DNA from 4 places in the Micromonospora mangrovi genome. Region 3 is predicted to be linked to each of the others. Evidence: riboswitches for the same ligand, from Rfam matches in the RefSeq annotation. Region 3 holds a riboswitch; each other region holds the start of a gene.
The links. Region 3 has a riboswitch for cyclic di-AMP ahead of ABUL08_RS14260 (C39 family peptidase). Riboswitches for the same ligand answer to the same signal wherever they lie in the genome.
Positions count from the first base shown of each region.

Region 1: another riboswitch for cyclic di-AMP. It lies ahead of ABUL08_RS00980 (coiled-coil domain-containing protein); the one in region 3 lies ahead of ABUL08_RS14260 (C39 family peptidase).
Region 2: another riboswitch for cyclic di-AMP. It lies ahead of ABUL08_RS21220 (coiled-coil domain-containing protein); the one in region 3 lies ahead of ABUL08_RS14260 (C39 family peptidase).
Region 4: another riboswitch for cyclic di-AMP. It lies ahead of ABUL08_RS23320 (C40 family peptidase); the one in region 3 lies ahead of ABUL08_RS14260 (C39 family peptidase).

Region 1 covers NZ_CP159342.1:198,720-201,918, forward strand. The annotation lists gene ABUL08_RS00975 (hypothetical protein) at 1-109, opposite strand, end outside; gene ABUL08_RS00980 (coiled-coil domain-containing protein) at 233-1,312, opposite strand; cyclic di-AMP (ydaO/yuaA leader) riboswitch at 1,317-1,446, opposite strand; gene ABUL08_RS00985 (cation diffusion facilitator family transporter) at 1,590-2,504, opposite strand; gene ABUL08_RS00990 (HelD family protein) at 2,612-3,199, opposite strand, start outside.
Region 2 covers NZ_CP159342.1:4,783,288-4,786,486, reverse strand. The annotation lists gene ABUL08_RS21225 (carbonic anhydrase) at 146-808, shown strand; gene ABUL08_RS21220 (coiled-coil domain-containing protein) at 881-1,900, opposite strand; cyclic di-AMP (ydaO/yuaA leader) riboswitch at 1,905-2,035, opposite strand; gene ABUL08_RS21215 (YibE/F family protein) at 2,190-3,199, opposite strand, start outside.
Region 3 covers NZ_CP159342.1:3,289,711-3,292,909, forward strand. The annotation lists gene ABUL08_RS14255 (alpha/beta fold hydrolase) at 1-403, opposite strand, end outside; gene ABUL08_RS14260 (C39 family peptidase) at 510-1,361, opposite strand; cyclic di-AMP (ydaO/yuaA leader) riboswitch at 1,592-1,734, opposite strand; gene ABUL08_RS14265 (hypothetical protein) at 2,025-2,813, opposite strand; gene ABUL08_RS14270 (hypothetical protein) at 2,970-3,199, opposite strand, start outside.
Region 4 covers NZ_CP159342.1:5,204,409-5,207,607, forward strand. The annotation lists gene ABUL08_RS23310 (pyridoxamine 5'-phosphate oxidase family protein) at 1-172, opposite strand, end outside; gene dcd (dCTP deaminase) at 263-841, shown strand; gene ABUL08_RS23320 (C40 family peptidase) at 891-1,877, opposite strand; cyclic di-AMP (ydaO/yuaA leader) riboswitch at 1,937-2,073, opposite strand; gene ABUL08_RS23325 (N-acetylmuramoyl-L-alanine amidase) at 2,307-3,199, shown strand, end outside.

The sequences.
Region 1 (3,199 bases), 3.1 Mb from region 3:
CGGCGATCCCCAGGATGAGCAGCACCAGGTCGGTGCCGAGCCAGCCGAGCGAGGTGACCAGGTGCAGGGTCAGCAGCGCCTTGCGGGTGGTCGGGGAGAGCCGCCTCATGCCCCGATAATCGCCGCGGGGGAGCGCGGCGTCGTGGGTCCGGCGGCGACACCCGGCGTACGTCGGGCGACGTAGCAGCCGCGTCGCCCGACCCGGGGACGGGCCGGGCGACGCGGGTGGGGCTCAGTAGACCGACAGGTGCACGTGGTTGGTGTGGTCGCTGGACGGGTCGCCGTTGCCGCCGCTGTACGCCTTCCAGCCACTGCTCGGCAGCCAGATCCGCTTGAACCAGATCACGTAGAGCACGGCCAGCGCGTCGGCGTTGCGGATGAAGTACGCCGCCAGGTTGTCGCCGTACGTCCGGTCCCCGCCGGAGGCGACGCCGCCGAAGCCGTCGGTCTGCGCGGCGAAGTCGCAGGCCCGCCCCTTCGGGTGTTCACCGGAGCCGCTGGGTCGGTGGCAGGAGACGTACCGCTTGAAGCCGGCGGCCTGCGCCTGCCGCAGGGCGTGCAGGGTGCGCGGGGTGATGCAGCCGTCGGCGGGGGTCGGGTCGTCCACGCTGCACGACTCGGGCGGCCAGGAGCCGTCGGAGTTGCGCGGTGCCGGGGTCGCGTTGGCGCTGGAGGTGCCCCGGTTGCCGCCGCTGTCGGCGGTACGGGGGGCGGGGGCGTCGGCCTTGGCGTTCGCCACCTCGATGGCGCGTTCGGCCTGCTGCTTGCGCTTCTCCATCACCGTGACCTGCTTGCGCTGCTCCTGGATCTCGATGCCGAGCGCGGTCCGGGTGCTGGTGGCCTGGTCGCGGGTCTCGATCAGCTCGCGCAGCGCCCGGTCCTCGTGCGCGGCGACCTGCTCCAGCGCCGAGGCGCGGTCCATGAAGCCTTCCGGGCTGCCGCTGTTGAGCAGCGCCGACGCCGCGCTCAGTCGACCGGCCCGGTACGCCACCCCGGCGATCTCGCCGACGTTGGCGTCCCGGGCGGCCAGCTCGGTCTCGACCGTCTTGAGCTGGGTGGTGAGCTGCTGCTGTCGGCTGATCGAGCGGGCCAGCGCGGCCTTCGCGTCCAGCCAGCCCTTGCTCGCCGCGTCGAGCTGGGCGCGCAGCGCCGGGGTGCCGCCCTCGTCGTCGTCGCCGGGCGCGGCGGCGCGCAGCGGGGGTGCCGCCGTCGCGGGGGAGACCGGCGCGACCACGACGCCGAACGCGAGCGTCGTGACGAGCAGGGCCGCCAGCCGGGCGGCCGTCCGTCGTACTGGTGCCACTGATGGCATGCACATGTCCTTCCGTCAGCCGCCGACCGGGTTAGCTGACGGGTTCGGGACGGAAGATCCCTACCGCTGACGCGGATGCACCCCACGAACATGGTTCCCCGGCTCGCCCTGTGGCGATTAGGCGGCGGCCACCGCAGGCGCCGGAGGGCGCCGCCCGGCGGAGGCCGCGGTCGAGCCTACCGGCGTGTCCCCGGTCCGGCGCGGTACGCGGCCGGTGTCGAGCGGGGCAAAACCGGCATATGACTACAATAACCACACAGATTTAAGAGTGTGCTAATTACCACTCAACCGCACCGCAGGCACCTGCTGACGCTCCGGGTTCGATCTGCAACGTGGCGTGGTCGATGTGGAAGTCCTCGTGCAGCGCGGTCCGCGCCGCCGCCAGCACGTCGCCCACCTCGGCCCCCGACGTCATGGTCAGGTGCGCGGAGGCCACCTCCATCCCCGAGGTCAGCGTCCAGACGTGCAGGTCGTGCACCTCGGCGACGCCGGGGACCGCGGCGAGACGGTCGTGCACGGCGGTCACCTGGAGGTGCGCCGGGGCGGCCTGGACCAGGATGCGGACCGCCGCCCGGCCCAGCCGCCAGGTGCGCGGCAGGATGAACACGCCGATGGCCACCGCCACCAGCGGATCCGCCCACCACCAGTCGGTGAGCGCGATGACCAGCGCGGCCCCGATCACGCCCAGCGAGCCGAGCAGGTCGCCCAGCACCTCCAGGTACGCCCCGCGCAGGTTGATGCTCTCCTTGGCCCCGCCGCGCAGCAGGGCGAAGGCGACGACGTTGGCGAGCAGGCCGAGCACCGCCACGGCGAGCATCGGCCCGGCCAGCACCTCCGGTGGCGCGCCGAACCGGCGGACCGCCTCGATCAGGACGTAGACGGCGACCCCGCCGAGCAGCACGGCGTTGGCCAGCGCGGCCAGCACCTCCAGCCGATAGAGCCCGAAGGTGCGCTGCGGGTCGGTGTCGGCGCGCCGGGTGGCGGTGATCGCGGCGAGCGCCATGCCGATGCCCAGCACGTCGGTGAACATGTGCCCGGCGTCGGAGAGCAGTGCGAGCGAGCCGGTCGTGAAGGCGGCCACCGCCTCGACCGCCATCAGGGCGGCGAGGACCCCGAACGCGGCCCAGAGCCGACCGCGGTGGCGGTGCGCGGCGTTGGCGATCGCGCCGCTGTGGTCATGACCTGCGCCCACGCCCACACCCTCCGTCCCTCGGCCGAGCCGGGCCCAATCTATGTTCACATCGCTATGTGTGCAACTGACCGCCGGGCAACCGCCCCCGCAACTGCCGGCGAGCCGGATCAGCCCGTCGGGTCGATCGTGGTGAGCCGTTGGGTGGCCCGGGACAGCGCCACATAGAGCGTCCGCACCCCGGAGCCCGGATCCGCCCGGATCTCGCTCGGCGCGACCAGTACGACACCGTCGTACTCCATGCCCTTGGCCTGGAGGCTGGTCACCACCTGGAGCCGGGAGCCGCCGACGCCCTCCAGCCAGCCGGCCACCTCGTCCCGGCGGGGCACCGGCGTGATCACGCCCACCGTCCCCTCCACCTCGGCCAGCAGCGCGCCCACCGCCTCGACCGTCGCGGCGGGCAGCCCGGCCGCCGGCACCGTCCGCTCGACCGGGGCGATCCCGGTGGAGCGGACCGCCGTGGGCAGCGCCAGCTCCGGATACAGCCGGCCGATCTCCGCCGCCGCCACCGCGAAGATCTCCGCCGAGTTGCGGTAGTTGGTGGTCAACGTGAACTGGTGCCGGCGCCGCCGCCCCAGCGCCTGGTCCCGCGCCCGGGTCAACTCCTCCGGATCACCCGTCCAGGCGGTCTGCGCCGGGTCACCCACCACCGTCCAGGACGCCAACCGGCCCCGCCGGCCCACCATCCGCCACTGCAT
Region 2 (3,199 bases), 1.5 Mb from region 3:
CGGCGGTCAAGGGGTTCCCGACGCATGAAACACGTATCACGTATATCTTGACGTATCTTGGACTGCGTGTGAACGTGGTGCCGAGGCCGCCTCCGTCGCCGGCCGGTCCGACCAGGTCTTTTCGTGCCAGGGACGAGGTGAGGGGATGACCCCGACCACTCCGGAGCAGGCGCTCGCCGAGCTGTACGCGGGCAACCGGCGGTTCGTCGGCGGGGCGCCCCGCCATCCCAACCAGGACGCCGACCACCGGACGGCGGTCGCCGACGGGCAGCACCCCTTCGCGGTGATCGTCGGCTGCTCCGACTCCCGGCTCGCCGCCGAGATCATCTTCGACCGTGGCCTCGGTGACCTCTTCGTGGTCCGGACGGCCGGCCACACGGTCGGCCCCGAGGTGCTCGGCAGCGTCGAGTACGCCGTCACCGTCCTCGGCACCCCGCTGATCGTGGTCCTCGGCCACGACTCGTGCGGCGCGGTGCAGGCCGCCCGCGACGTGGCGACCACCGGCACGCCGCCGCCCGGACACCTCGGTGCGGTGGTGGACGCCGTCGTACCGAGCCTGCAGCGGGCGGCTGAGCAGGGCGTGACCAGCATCGACGAGATCGTCGACATCCACATCGCGCACACCGTCGAGGCGCTGCTGGCCAACTCCGCCGTGCTGGCCGACCACGTCACCGCCGGGCGCTGCGCGGTGGTCGGCATGTCGTACCGGCTGAGCGCGGGTGAGGTGCGGACGGTCACCACGGTGCCGGCCGGCGAGCCGGCCGTGCCGGGCCAGACCGCGTCCGCCACCCCGGCCGTCACCGGCTGAGCGGTCCCGAAGCAGACCGAAGGGGCCGTCCCGCGTGATCGCGGGACGGCCCCTTCGTCGTACGTCGTCGGCTCAGAGCAGCGACATGTGCACGTGGTCGGTGTGGTTGGACGGACCGCTGTAGGACTTCCACCCCGTCGCCGGGAACCAGATCTGCCGGTTCCAGATCACGTAGTAGATGCCGAGCCGGTCGGCGTTGCGGATCAGGAAGGCGGCGAGGTTGTTGCCGTACCGCCGGGTGTCGTTGTTGTGCCAGGGTGAGAAGCCGCTGTTCTGCAACGACCAGTCGCAGGCCCGACCCTTCGGGTGCTCCCACGGCCCGCCCGGCCGGAAGCAGCCGGCGAAGCGGTTGAAGCCGGCCCGCCGGACCTCCTTGTACGCGTGCAGGGTGCGCGGGGTGATGCAGCCGGAGGTGGTCGGGTCGTCCTCGCTGCACGACTCGGGGCGCCAGTCCCCGTCCGAGGTGCGGCCGGGGCCGACCCGGGCGACCGGGGAGGTGGCCGAGACCAGACCGCCGGTGAAGCCGAGCCCGCCGACCAGGGCGAGCGACTTCTCCGCGTCGTTCTTCTTGCGGGCCATCTCGTTGGTCAGCTTCAACTGCTCGCGTACCTCGGCGTCGACGCCGAGCCGGGCCTGCTCGGCGCGGTTCTTGACCGCGGTGACGTCGGCGAGCTTCTGCTCGTTGACCATGTTCAGCTCGTCCAGCGCGGCGGCGCGCTTGACGAACGAGTCCGGCGCGCTGCTCTCCAGCAGCATGGCCACCGCGCCGATCCGGCCGGTGCGGTAGGACTGGGCGGCGATCTGGGCCACCTGGGGCTTCAGCGCCTCCAGCTCCTTCCCGGCCCGGATCTCCTCCGCGGCGAGCTGGCGCTGGCGTTCCTGGGACTTCGCCAGCTTCGCCTTCGCCTGGATGTAGCCCCGGTTGGCCGCGTCGATCACGTCGGTGATCAGAGCTGGCTCGTCGTCCTCCTCGTGCCCCGAGGGGGTGGGTGTGGTGGGGGCGGCCGTCGCCGGCGTGGGACCGGCCACGACCGCGAAGGCGGCGAGCACGGCCACCACGGGTGTCAGCCAGCGGCGCAGGGGTGCCGTCACAGTGTTCCCTTCCGTCGACCGCCGACCGGGTTAGCTGACGGGTTCGGGGCGGAAGTGGCCCCTACCGCTCGCGCGGATTCACCCCATGTACCTGGGTCCCCGGTTCGCCGTCGGGCGATTGGGCGGCGGCACCGCAGGCGCCGGTGCGCGCCTTCGGCGGTGACCGGCAGCGAGGTTACCCGAGAGTCCTCCCGGGCAGCTACGTCCTGAAGCCGACCAAACGCGGTAATTCGCTGCGACCCTGCGTGAGCAGCATCGCGTTTACCGTCGGCCGTCACGCTCCGCGATGTCACCGTCCGGCCTGCGTACTCCCCGGGGTGTCCGGCCACCCGTCGGGGACGGACCCGGAGGGTCGGCCGCGCCGGGTGCTGAGGGCCGCCAGCGCGGTGTCCGGGTCGGCCGCCGGTCGGGCGGCCGGCGCGCCCGGACCGTCGCTCGTCGCGGTGTCTCGGCGGCCGGCGGTGGTCACCACCGCGGCCAGCCCGGTGGTCAGCGGTACGGCCGCGATCAGGCCGATCGTGGCGACCGCGCTGCGGACGATCTCCTGCGCCATGAACTCGCTGGTGAGGATCTGGCCCACCGGCCGGGAGTCGGCGACCAGCAGGAGCAGCAGCGGCAGGGAGGCCCCCGCGTACGCCAGCACGATGGTGTTCACCGTCGAGGCGATGTGGGCCCGGCCGACCCGGGTGGCCGCCCGGTAGAGCTGCACCCGGGACAGGCCGGGGTTGGCGTGGGCGAGTTCGGTGACGGTGGCCGCCTGGGTGACCGTCACGTCGTCGAGCACGCCGAGGGAACCGATGATGATGCCGGCCAGCAGCAGCCCGTGCAGGTCCACGTCGCCCTGGAACATCGACAGCGTGGTGGCGTCCTCGCTGCCGAAGCCGGTGAGGTGGGTGGCGGCGGTGGCGAGACTGCCGAGCAGCCCGGTCAGCACCAGGCTGCCCAGGGTGCCGAGCACCGCCACCGAGGTCTGCGCGGTGATCCCGTGGGTCAGGTAGAGCACCACGAACATGATCAACGCCGAGCCGACGATGGCCACCAGCAGCGGCGACTGCCCCGCGCCGATGCCGGGCAGCACGAAACCGAGCAGGATGGCGAAGCTGGCGGCGAGCCCGGCCAGCGCGGCCAGCCCCCGCCAGCGCCCGAACGCGACGATGGCGAGCGCGAAGAGCGCCGCCACCCAGACGAGCGGACCGCCGCGCTGGTGCTCGGCGATGTTGTACGTCTTCGTCGCCGGATCGGCCGGGTCGATCAGCTCCACCAGGACGATATCGTCGCCGACCTCGACCCGGGGCGCTC
Region 3 (3,199 bases):
AGGTCACCGGACGGGCCGCCAGCTCCGCGGCCTTCGCCAGCTCGGCGGACGACCAGACCGCCTTGATGCCGAGCCCGACCACCGCGTCGACCGGCAGGCCGACGCTCCGCGCGGCCAGCGCGAGCCCCACCACCCCACCGAGCGAGTGCCCGAGCACCACCAGCCGATCGTGCGGGCCGAGCCGCTCCGCGACCGGTCGCAGGTCCGTCACCACCCGTCGGGCGAGGCCGGTGAAGGAGTACGCGGGCAGCGGCGGCGACCAGCCGTGGCCGGCCAGGTCCGGGGCGAGCCAGCGTCCCGCCCAGCGGTGCTCCAGCAGCGGTGCCCAGGGCAGCCACACCTCACCGGTGGCGCCCAACCCGTGCAGCAGCAGCAGATGCCGGTTGCTCGTCTCGTCGCCCATGGGGCGCAGTGTGCCACCGGTCGGACACGATGCGCGAGAGCGGACGGCGGAGACGACATCGGGCGCCGGCTCCAAGAGCCGACGCCCGACGGGTGAACGGGGTTGATCAGGCGGAGTAGCCGCGGGTGGCCATCCAGTTCGCCAGGTCGGCGGCGCTGATCCAGTACGCCGGCAGCGACGGGTCCGCCGAGTCGGCGATCCGCAGGGTCCGGCCGTCGTTGGAGTAGCCCACCACGGCGATGTAGTGGCCGCCCGGGAAGGAGTGCCAGCCGCCGTCGGTGTCGGTGGCGTCACCGGCGACGTTGGCCACCACGCCCCGCCCGTTGCTGATCGCCTTGACCACGTCGGTCCGGAGCCGCTCGGTCTCCGCGGCGCTCGGCACGCCGTCGATCATCCGGGTCCGGTACGGGTCGCCCTTGACCTGCTGGTTGAGCACCCGGGTGGTGTCCTCGGCCGAGTTGGTGCCCATCTCGGTGGTGCCCAGCGCGACGGCCAGCTCGTCCTGGGTCCGCTCGATGCCGGTGGCGCTGAGCGCGTTGCGCACCGCCGCCGGGCCGCAGTTGTAGTAGGTGGTCTGCGCCTCGTAGGTGTAGTCGAGGACCTTCTTCGACGGCGGCTTCGGTGCCGCCTTGCGGGTGGTGTCCGGGTCCGGCTTGGCCGTGGTCGGCTTCGCGCTCGGCTTCGGCGAGAGCGAGGCGCTGGCCGACGGCGACGCGCTGGGCGAAACCGACGGGACGGCGGCGATCCGGGCCTGGGTGCCGGCCGCGACGTCGCTGAGCCGCGGGGCCAGTTCGGCCACGGCGGCGGTGTTCTCCTGGCGGACGGGCGCGTCGTCACCGTGTGCCAGCAGGGCACCGGTGCCGGAGGCCAGCACCAGGGCGGCGGCCGAGCCGGCGACGACCTGGTAGCGACGTTCGGTGGCGAGACGGCGCAGCTGCCGCTTGAGGGTGTGCTTCACGAGGTTTCCTCCACGGGGGCGGGGGCGGCACACGCCGGCCCGGCGCGCGGAGCTGTTCACGCGCGACGGAACGGATCCGTGGGCGGGGTGGACCGCGGGGAAGGGGTGCGCCCGGTCAGTCGGGCGCGGGGGCGGATGCCGGTATCAGCTCGCGGAGAGGGCGAGCGACGGCACCGCGGCGCCGTGGAGGGGGTGTGGCCGAGGGGTGGCAGGGTGCTGCACGAAGACGGAACTCCTTCCGACACCGCCTACCGGGTTAGCTGACGGATTCGGGCGGGAAGATCGCCCTACCGCGGGCCGTGGCTCGCGGATTCACCCCGGACGTGCATGGGTCCCCGGTTCGCAGAAGATCGCGATTGAGCGGGTCGGCGCGGCGTCGCCTCTTGCGATCGGAAACCGCACCGGACGCGCCGACACTACCGGCGGGCATGCGCCCTGCCAAGCGCTCCCACCTGCGCAAACGTCGAACACCCGGGCCCGACCGGAACAGACAGGTCACTGATGTCACTCAATGGGACGAGCACCCGAGAATGGAACGGGGGTCGATTACCGGACATCCGGTGAGCGGGTGACCGGGCAACCTGGGCCGGCCTGGACCGCCACGCCCCGGATGACCGTTTTCCGATTCCCGGGGCGACCGGGACGGCAGTTTCACATCACAATTCAGCCAACCCGCGCCGGCCGCCACCGGGCGGTCCGGGAAACGGCGGCGGAGGCGCCGACCGGGGCGAGGGTCTGGGTCACCGCGTCCGGCCGATGCACCGGGACGACTCCCGGGCGCAGCCGCTCCGTCGCCGCGTACGCCTCCACGGCCAGGGCACGCGCCGCCTCGGCGGCCAGCTCGGCCTCCCGCCACGCCTGCTGCTCCCGCTCGGCGGCGGCCCGGTACCCGGCCAACCGGCCGTCCCGAACCGCCCGCGCCAGGACGATCTCCTGCTCGGCCGGGTGCCGCCGGGGGTCCCACCCGTTGCGGTGGGCGAGCACGTCGGCGAGTTGCCGGGCGGTCAGCTCGCCCCGCCAGTGCGCCGCCATCGCGGCGTGGTGCAGCCAGCGCTCCCGGGCGGCGTACTCGGCGGGCGTGCGCGGGGTGTGCGGGGCGGGCAGCACGGCGGCACCGGCGAACCGCCGGGCGACCGCCTCCGCCTCGTCGTACGTCTGCCACGCCCGGTCCACCTCGTCCTGGGCGGCCAGCCACCGCTCCCGGCGCCGACGGGCGTTCTGGGCCGCTCCGGCGGCGGCGACGGCGACCTCCTCGGCGTACCGGCGCAGGTCGGCCAGGTGGGCCGCCTGTTCCGCCGCAGGGTCGACGGCCGGCTCGACGTCGGTGGGGGTGTCCCGCTCGGGGCGGGCGACGAGCACCGCGAGCAGGGTCAGGGCGAGCAGGAGCAGGGCCGACCAGATGGCGGCGGCCTCCGGGACCTCGATCAGGAACTGGTACAGAACGGTCTGCATGGTCGCACCTCACGGGGAGCGGGCGTGGTGTGGCGAGATCCGCAGGACCCGACGGGGCGGGGCGCGACCGGAACGGGCGCCGCCGAGCCGCCGTCGGGCGGATGCGGGGGGTGAGGTCGGGTGGTACGTGCTGGCGGGCCACCGCCCGCGCGGAGGTCAGCGGGTCGGCGGGGCGCGGGAGCCGAGGGCCGCCGGGGCCCACCCGATCGCGACGCGCTGCCGGCCGGCCGGCACGACCGACGCCGCCACCGTGGCGAGCACCACCGGGGCCGGCGCGACCGCGACACCGACCAGGTCGGACCCGGTCGAGGGGCTGACCTCGCGACGCGAGCCGGAGGCGCCGATGACCGTCCGCGTGGAGCCGGTTGCGCCGACGACGGCACGGT
Region 4 (3,199 bases), 1.9 Mb from region 3:
AGCAGTAGAGCCCATCGTCGGTGATGACCGGGGAGACCGGGTGGACGCGGGGCCCACCGTCGGCACGGACCGTGGCGAGATAGCCGAAGCCCGGCCCGTACTGCTGCATGAGAAGGCGGATCTCGTCGGCGAGGCGGGGCTCGTCGGCGGCGAATTCGGACCAGGAAGCCATGCGGACATTCTATCGAACACACGTACGAACGCGCAGTCCGACACGCAGTCCGACACGCCACTCGCCGACACCGGTCGCTATGGTGTTCCGATGCTGCTCTCCGACCGCGACCTGGTCTCCGAGATCAAGGCGGGCACGCTCGCGCTGGAGCCCTTCGAGCCGACGCTGGTGCAGCCGTCCAGCATCGACGTACGCCTGGACAAGCTCTTCCGGGTCTTCAACAACCACCTCTACACGCACATCGACCCGGCGATGCAGCAGGACGACCTGACCTCGATGGTCGAGGTGCCCGAGGGGGAGCCGTTCGTGCTGCACCCGGGCGAGTTCGTGCTCGCCTCGACGCTCGAGGTGATCTCGCTGGGTGATCAGCTCGCCGGGCGACTGGAGGGCAAGTCCAGCCTGGGCCGGCTCGGGCTGCTCACCCACTCCACCGCCGGCTTCATCGACCCGGGTTTCTCCGGGCACGTCACGCTGGAGCTGTCCAACGTGGCGAACCTGCCGATCACGCTCTGGCCCGGCATGAAGATCGGCCAGCTCTGCATCTTCCGGCTCTCGTCGCCGGCCGAGCACCCGTACGGCTCCGCCGTCTACGGCTCGCGTTACCAGGGCCAGCGCGGCCCGACCCCGAGCCGCTCCTGGCAGAACTGGCGCACCTGGCCGATCCGCTGACCGCGTCGGCGCGGGGCCCCTTCCAGGGGAAGGGACCCCGCGTCACCCGTCAGCCGGGGCGGCCGTAGCTGTTGATCTGGCCGTCGTCGACGCGCTTCATGGTGATGGGCTTGCCGGACTGGGAGGCGTGCACCACCCAGCCGTCGCCGACGTACATGCCGACGTGGTGCAGGTCGCTGTAGTAGAAGACCAGGTCACCGGGGCGCAGCTCACTGCGGCTGACCCGTCGGGTGACGTCGTGCTGCTGCCGCGCGTTGTGCGGCAGCGAGACGCCCGCCTTGTCCCAGGCGGCCATGGTCAGGCCGGAGCAGTCGAAGTGGTCCGGGCCGGCGGCGCCCCAGACATAGATCTTGCCGATCTGGGCGCAGGCGAACTTGACGGCGATCCCGGCGGGACCGCCCGGGTAGCCGGACGGGCAGGGTGCGGGCCGCAGCGGACCGCCGCCGCCGCTGCCGTACACCTTGAGCCGGAGCTTGCCGAGGCGGGCGATCTCGGCGTTGATCTGCTGCTTCTTCGCTCCGAGCTGGGCCTTGGTCCGGGCCAGCTGGGCGACCATCTCGTCCAGCGGCTTCTTCTTCGCGGCCAACTGGTCGCGGAGGTCGACGACGGACCGCACCTCCTGCGCCTGGCGGTGCGCGAAGCGGTCGAGCAGCTCCAGGCCGGTCAGCACGTCGCCCGGTGAGCGGCTGCCGAGCAGCGCGTTCACCGTGCCCACGTTCTGACCCTTGTACGCCTCGGCGGCCAGCCCGCTGACCTGCCCCATGGCGAGGTCGACCTGGAGCTGGAGCGGGGCGATCTGCTTGGCGAGGGCGTCGGCCTGCCTGGTCTTGACCGCCAGGTCCTGACTGGTGGCGTTGTACTGCTCGATGACCGGTTCGAGCTTTTCCCAGTCCTGGTCGATCTGACGTTCGATCTCGGTGACCGAGGGTTCGGCGTGGGCCGCCGTGGCGCCGCCGGTCAGGACGACCGCGGTGCCGGCCAGGGCGGCGAGGAGGGTGGTGAAGCGGGACCAGCGTGGGCGCGGCGCAGCCGTCATCCGGTCGACCGACCGGACCGACGGTCGCCGCGGGGCATGGTGTGCCACCGGGCTTCCGTACTCCTTCTTCGTGACCGCCTACCGGGTTAGCTGACGGGTTCGGGCGGGAAGGGAGCCGCCCTACCGCAGTGCTGCGGATTCACCCCGGTTACCTGGGTCCCCGGTTCGCCCGGAGGCGACTCGGCGGTGTCCGACCGTGACCCCCCGGGTTGGACGGTCCAGTTTCCGGTCGACGATTGACCAGAGTAGAGATGGCCGTTATCGATCCGCAACCCGCGACGCCGTGACACTCCGTACCTGTTCCGCCGGGTCGACCGGACTCGATGAAGGATTCTTTCATGCAACATCATTAAGCGGAAAGTATTGACCCGAGGCGGTGCCCGGGGCGAGGGTGAGCACGCAGTGACCCCCGTCGGACCTGGAGGTTCCATGCACCTCACCCCCGTTCCACCGCGCGCACGGATCGTGCTCGCCACCGCCGTGGCGGCGGCCACCGTCCTGCTCGTCACCGGACCGGTCGTCGCCGACCCCGCCACCGCGGGGACCACCGAACCCACCGACCGCCAGCAGCAGTACGCGGCAGCCGCCGCCGAGTACGGCGTACCGGAGAGCGTTCTGCTCGGCGTCTCCTACCTCGAATCCCGCTGGGACACCCACCCCGGCCAGCCGAGCACCAGCGGCGGCTACGGCCCCATGCACCTGACCGACGCCGCGCAGGTCGCCGCCACCCCGTCCAGCTCGCACGTCGACGAGAACGAGGACCCCCGGGGCGACGAGTCCCGCCCGCTGACCGTCGACACCGCCGCTGCGGCCGAGCCGGCCGGCGACCTGCTGCCGTCGGCGTCCCTGCAGACCCTCGACGCGGCTGCCGCGCTCACCGGCGTGGCCGAGGAGACGCTGCGCGACGACGCCGCCGCCAACATCCGTGGCGGGGCGGCGCTGCTCGCGTCGTACCAGAGGGCGCTGGCCGCGCCGGTCGGTGCCGGCAGCGACCCGGCGGCCTGGTACGGCGCGGTGGCCCGGTACTCCGGCGCGGACACCGAGGACGCCGCGGCGGCCTTCGCCGACGAGGTGTACGACCAGATCGGCCTCGGCGCGACCCGGACCACCGACGACGGGCAGCGGGTCACCCTCGCCGCCGTCGCGGTGACGCCGGACGAGTCCGGCCTGCACAAGCTGGGACTGCGCCGGGCCGAACGGCCGGACGGCCTGGAGTGCCCGGTCCGCCTCGCCTGCGAGTGGATCCCCGCGCCCTACGAGAAGTACGGCCCGAACCCGGGCGACTACGGCAACCACGACCTCGGTGAGCGGCCGGCGCAGCA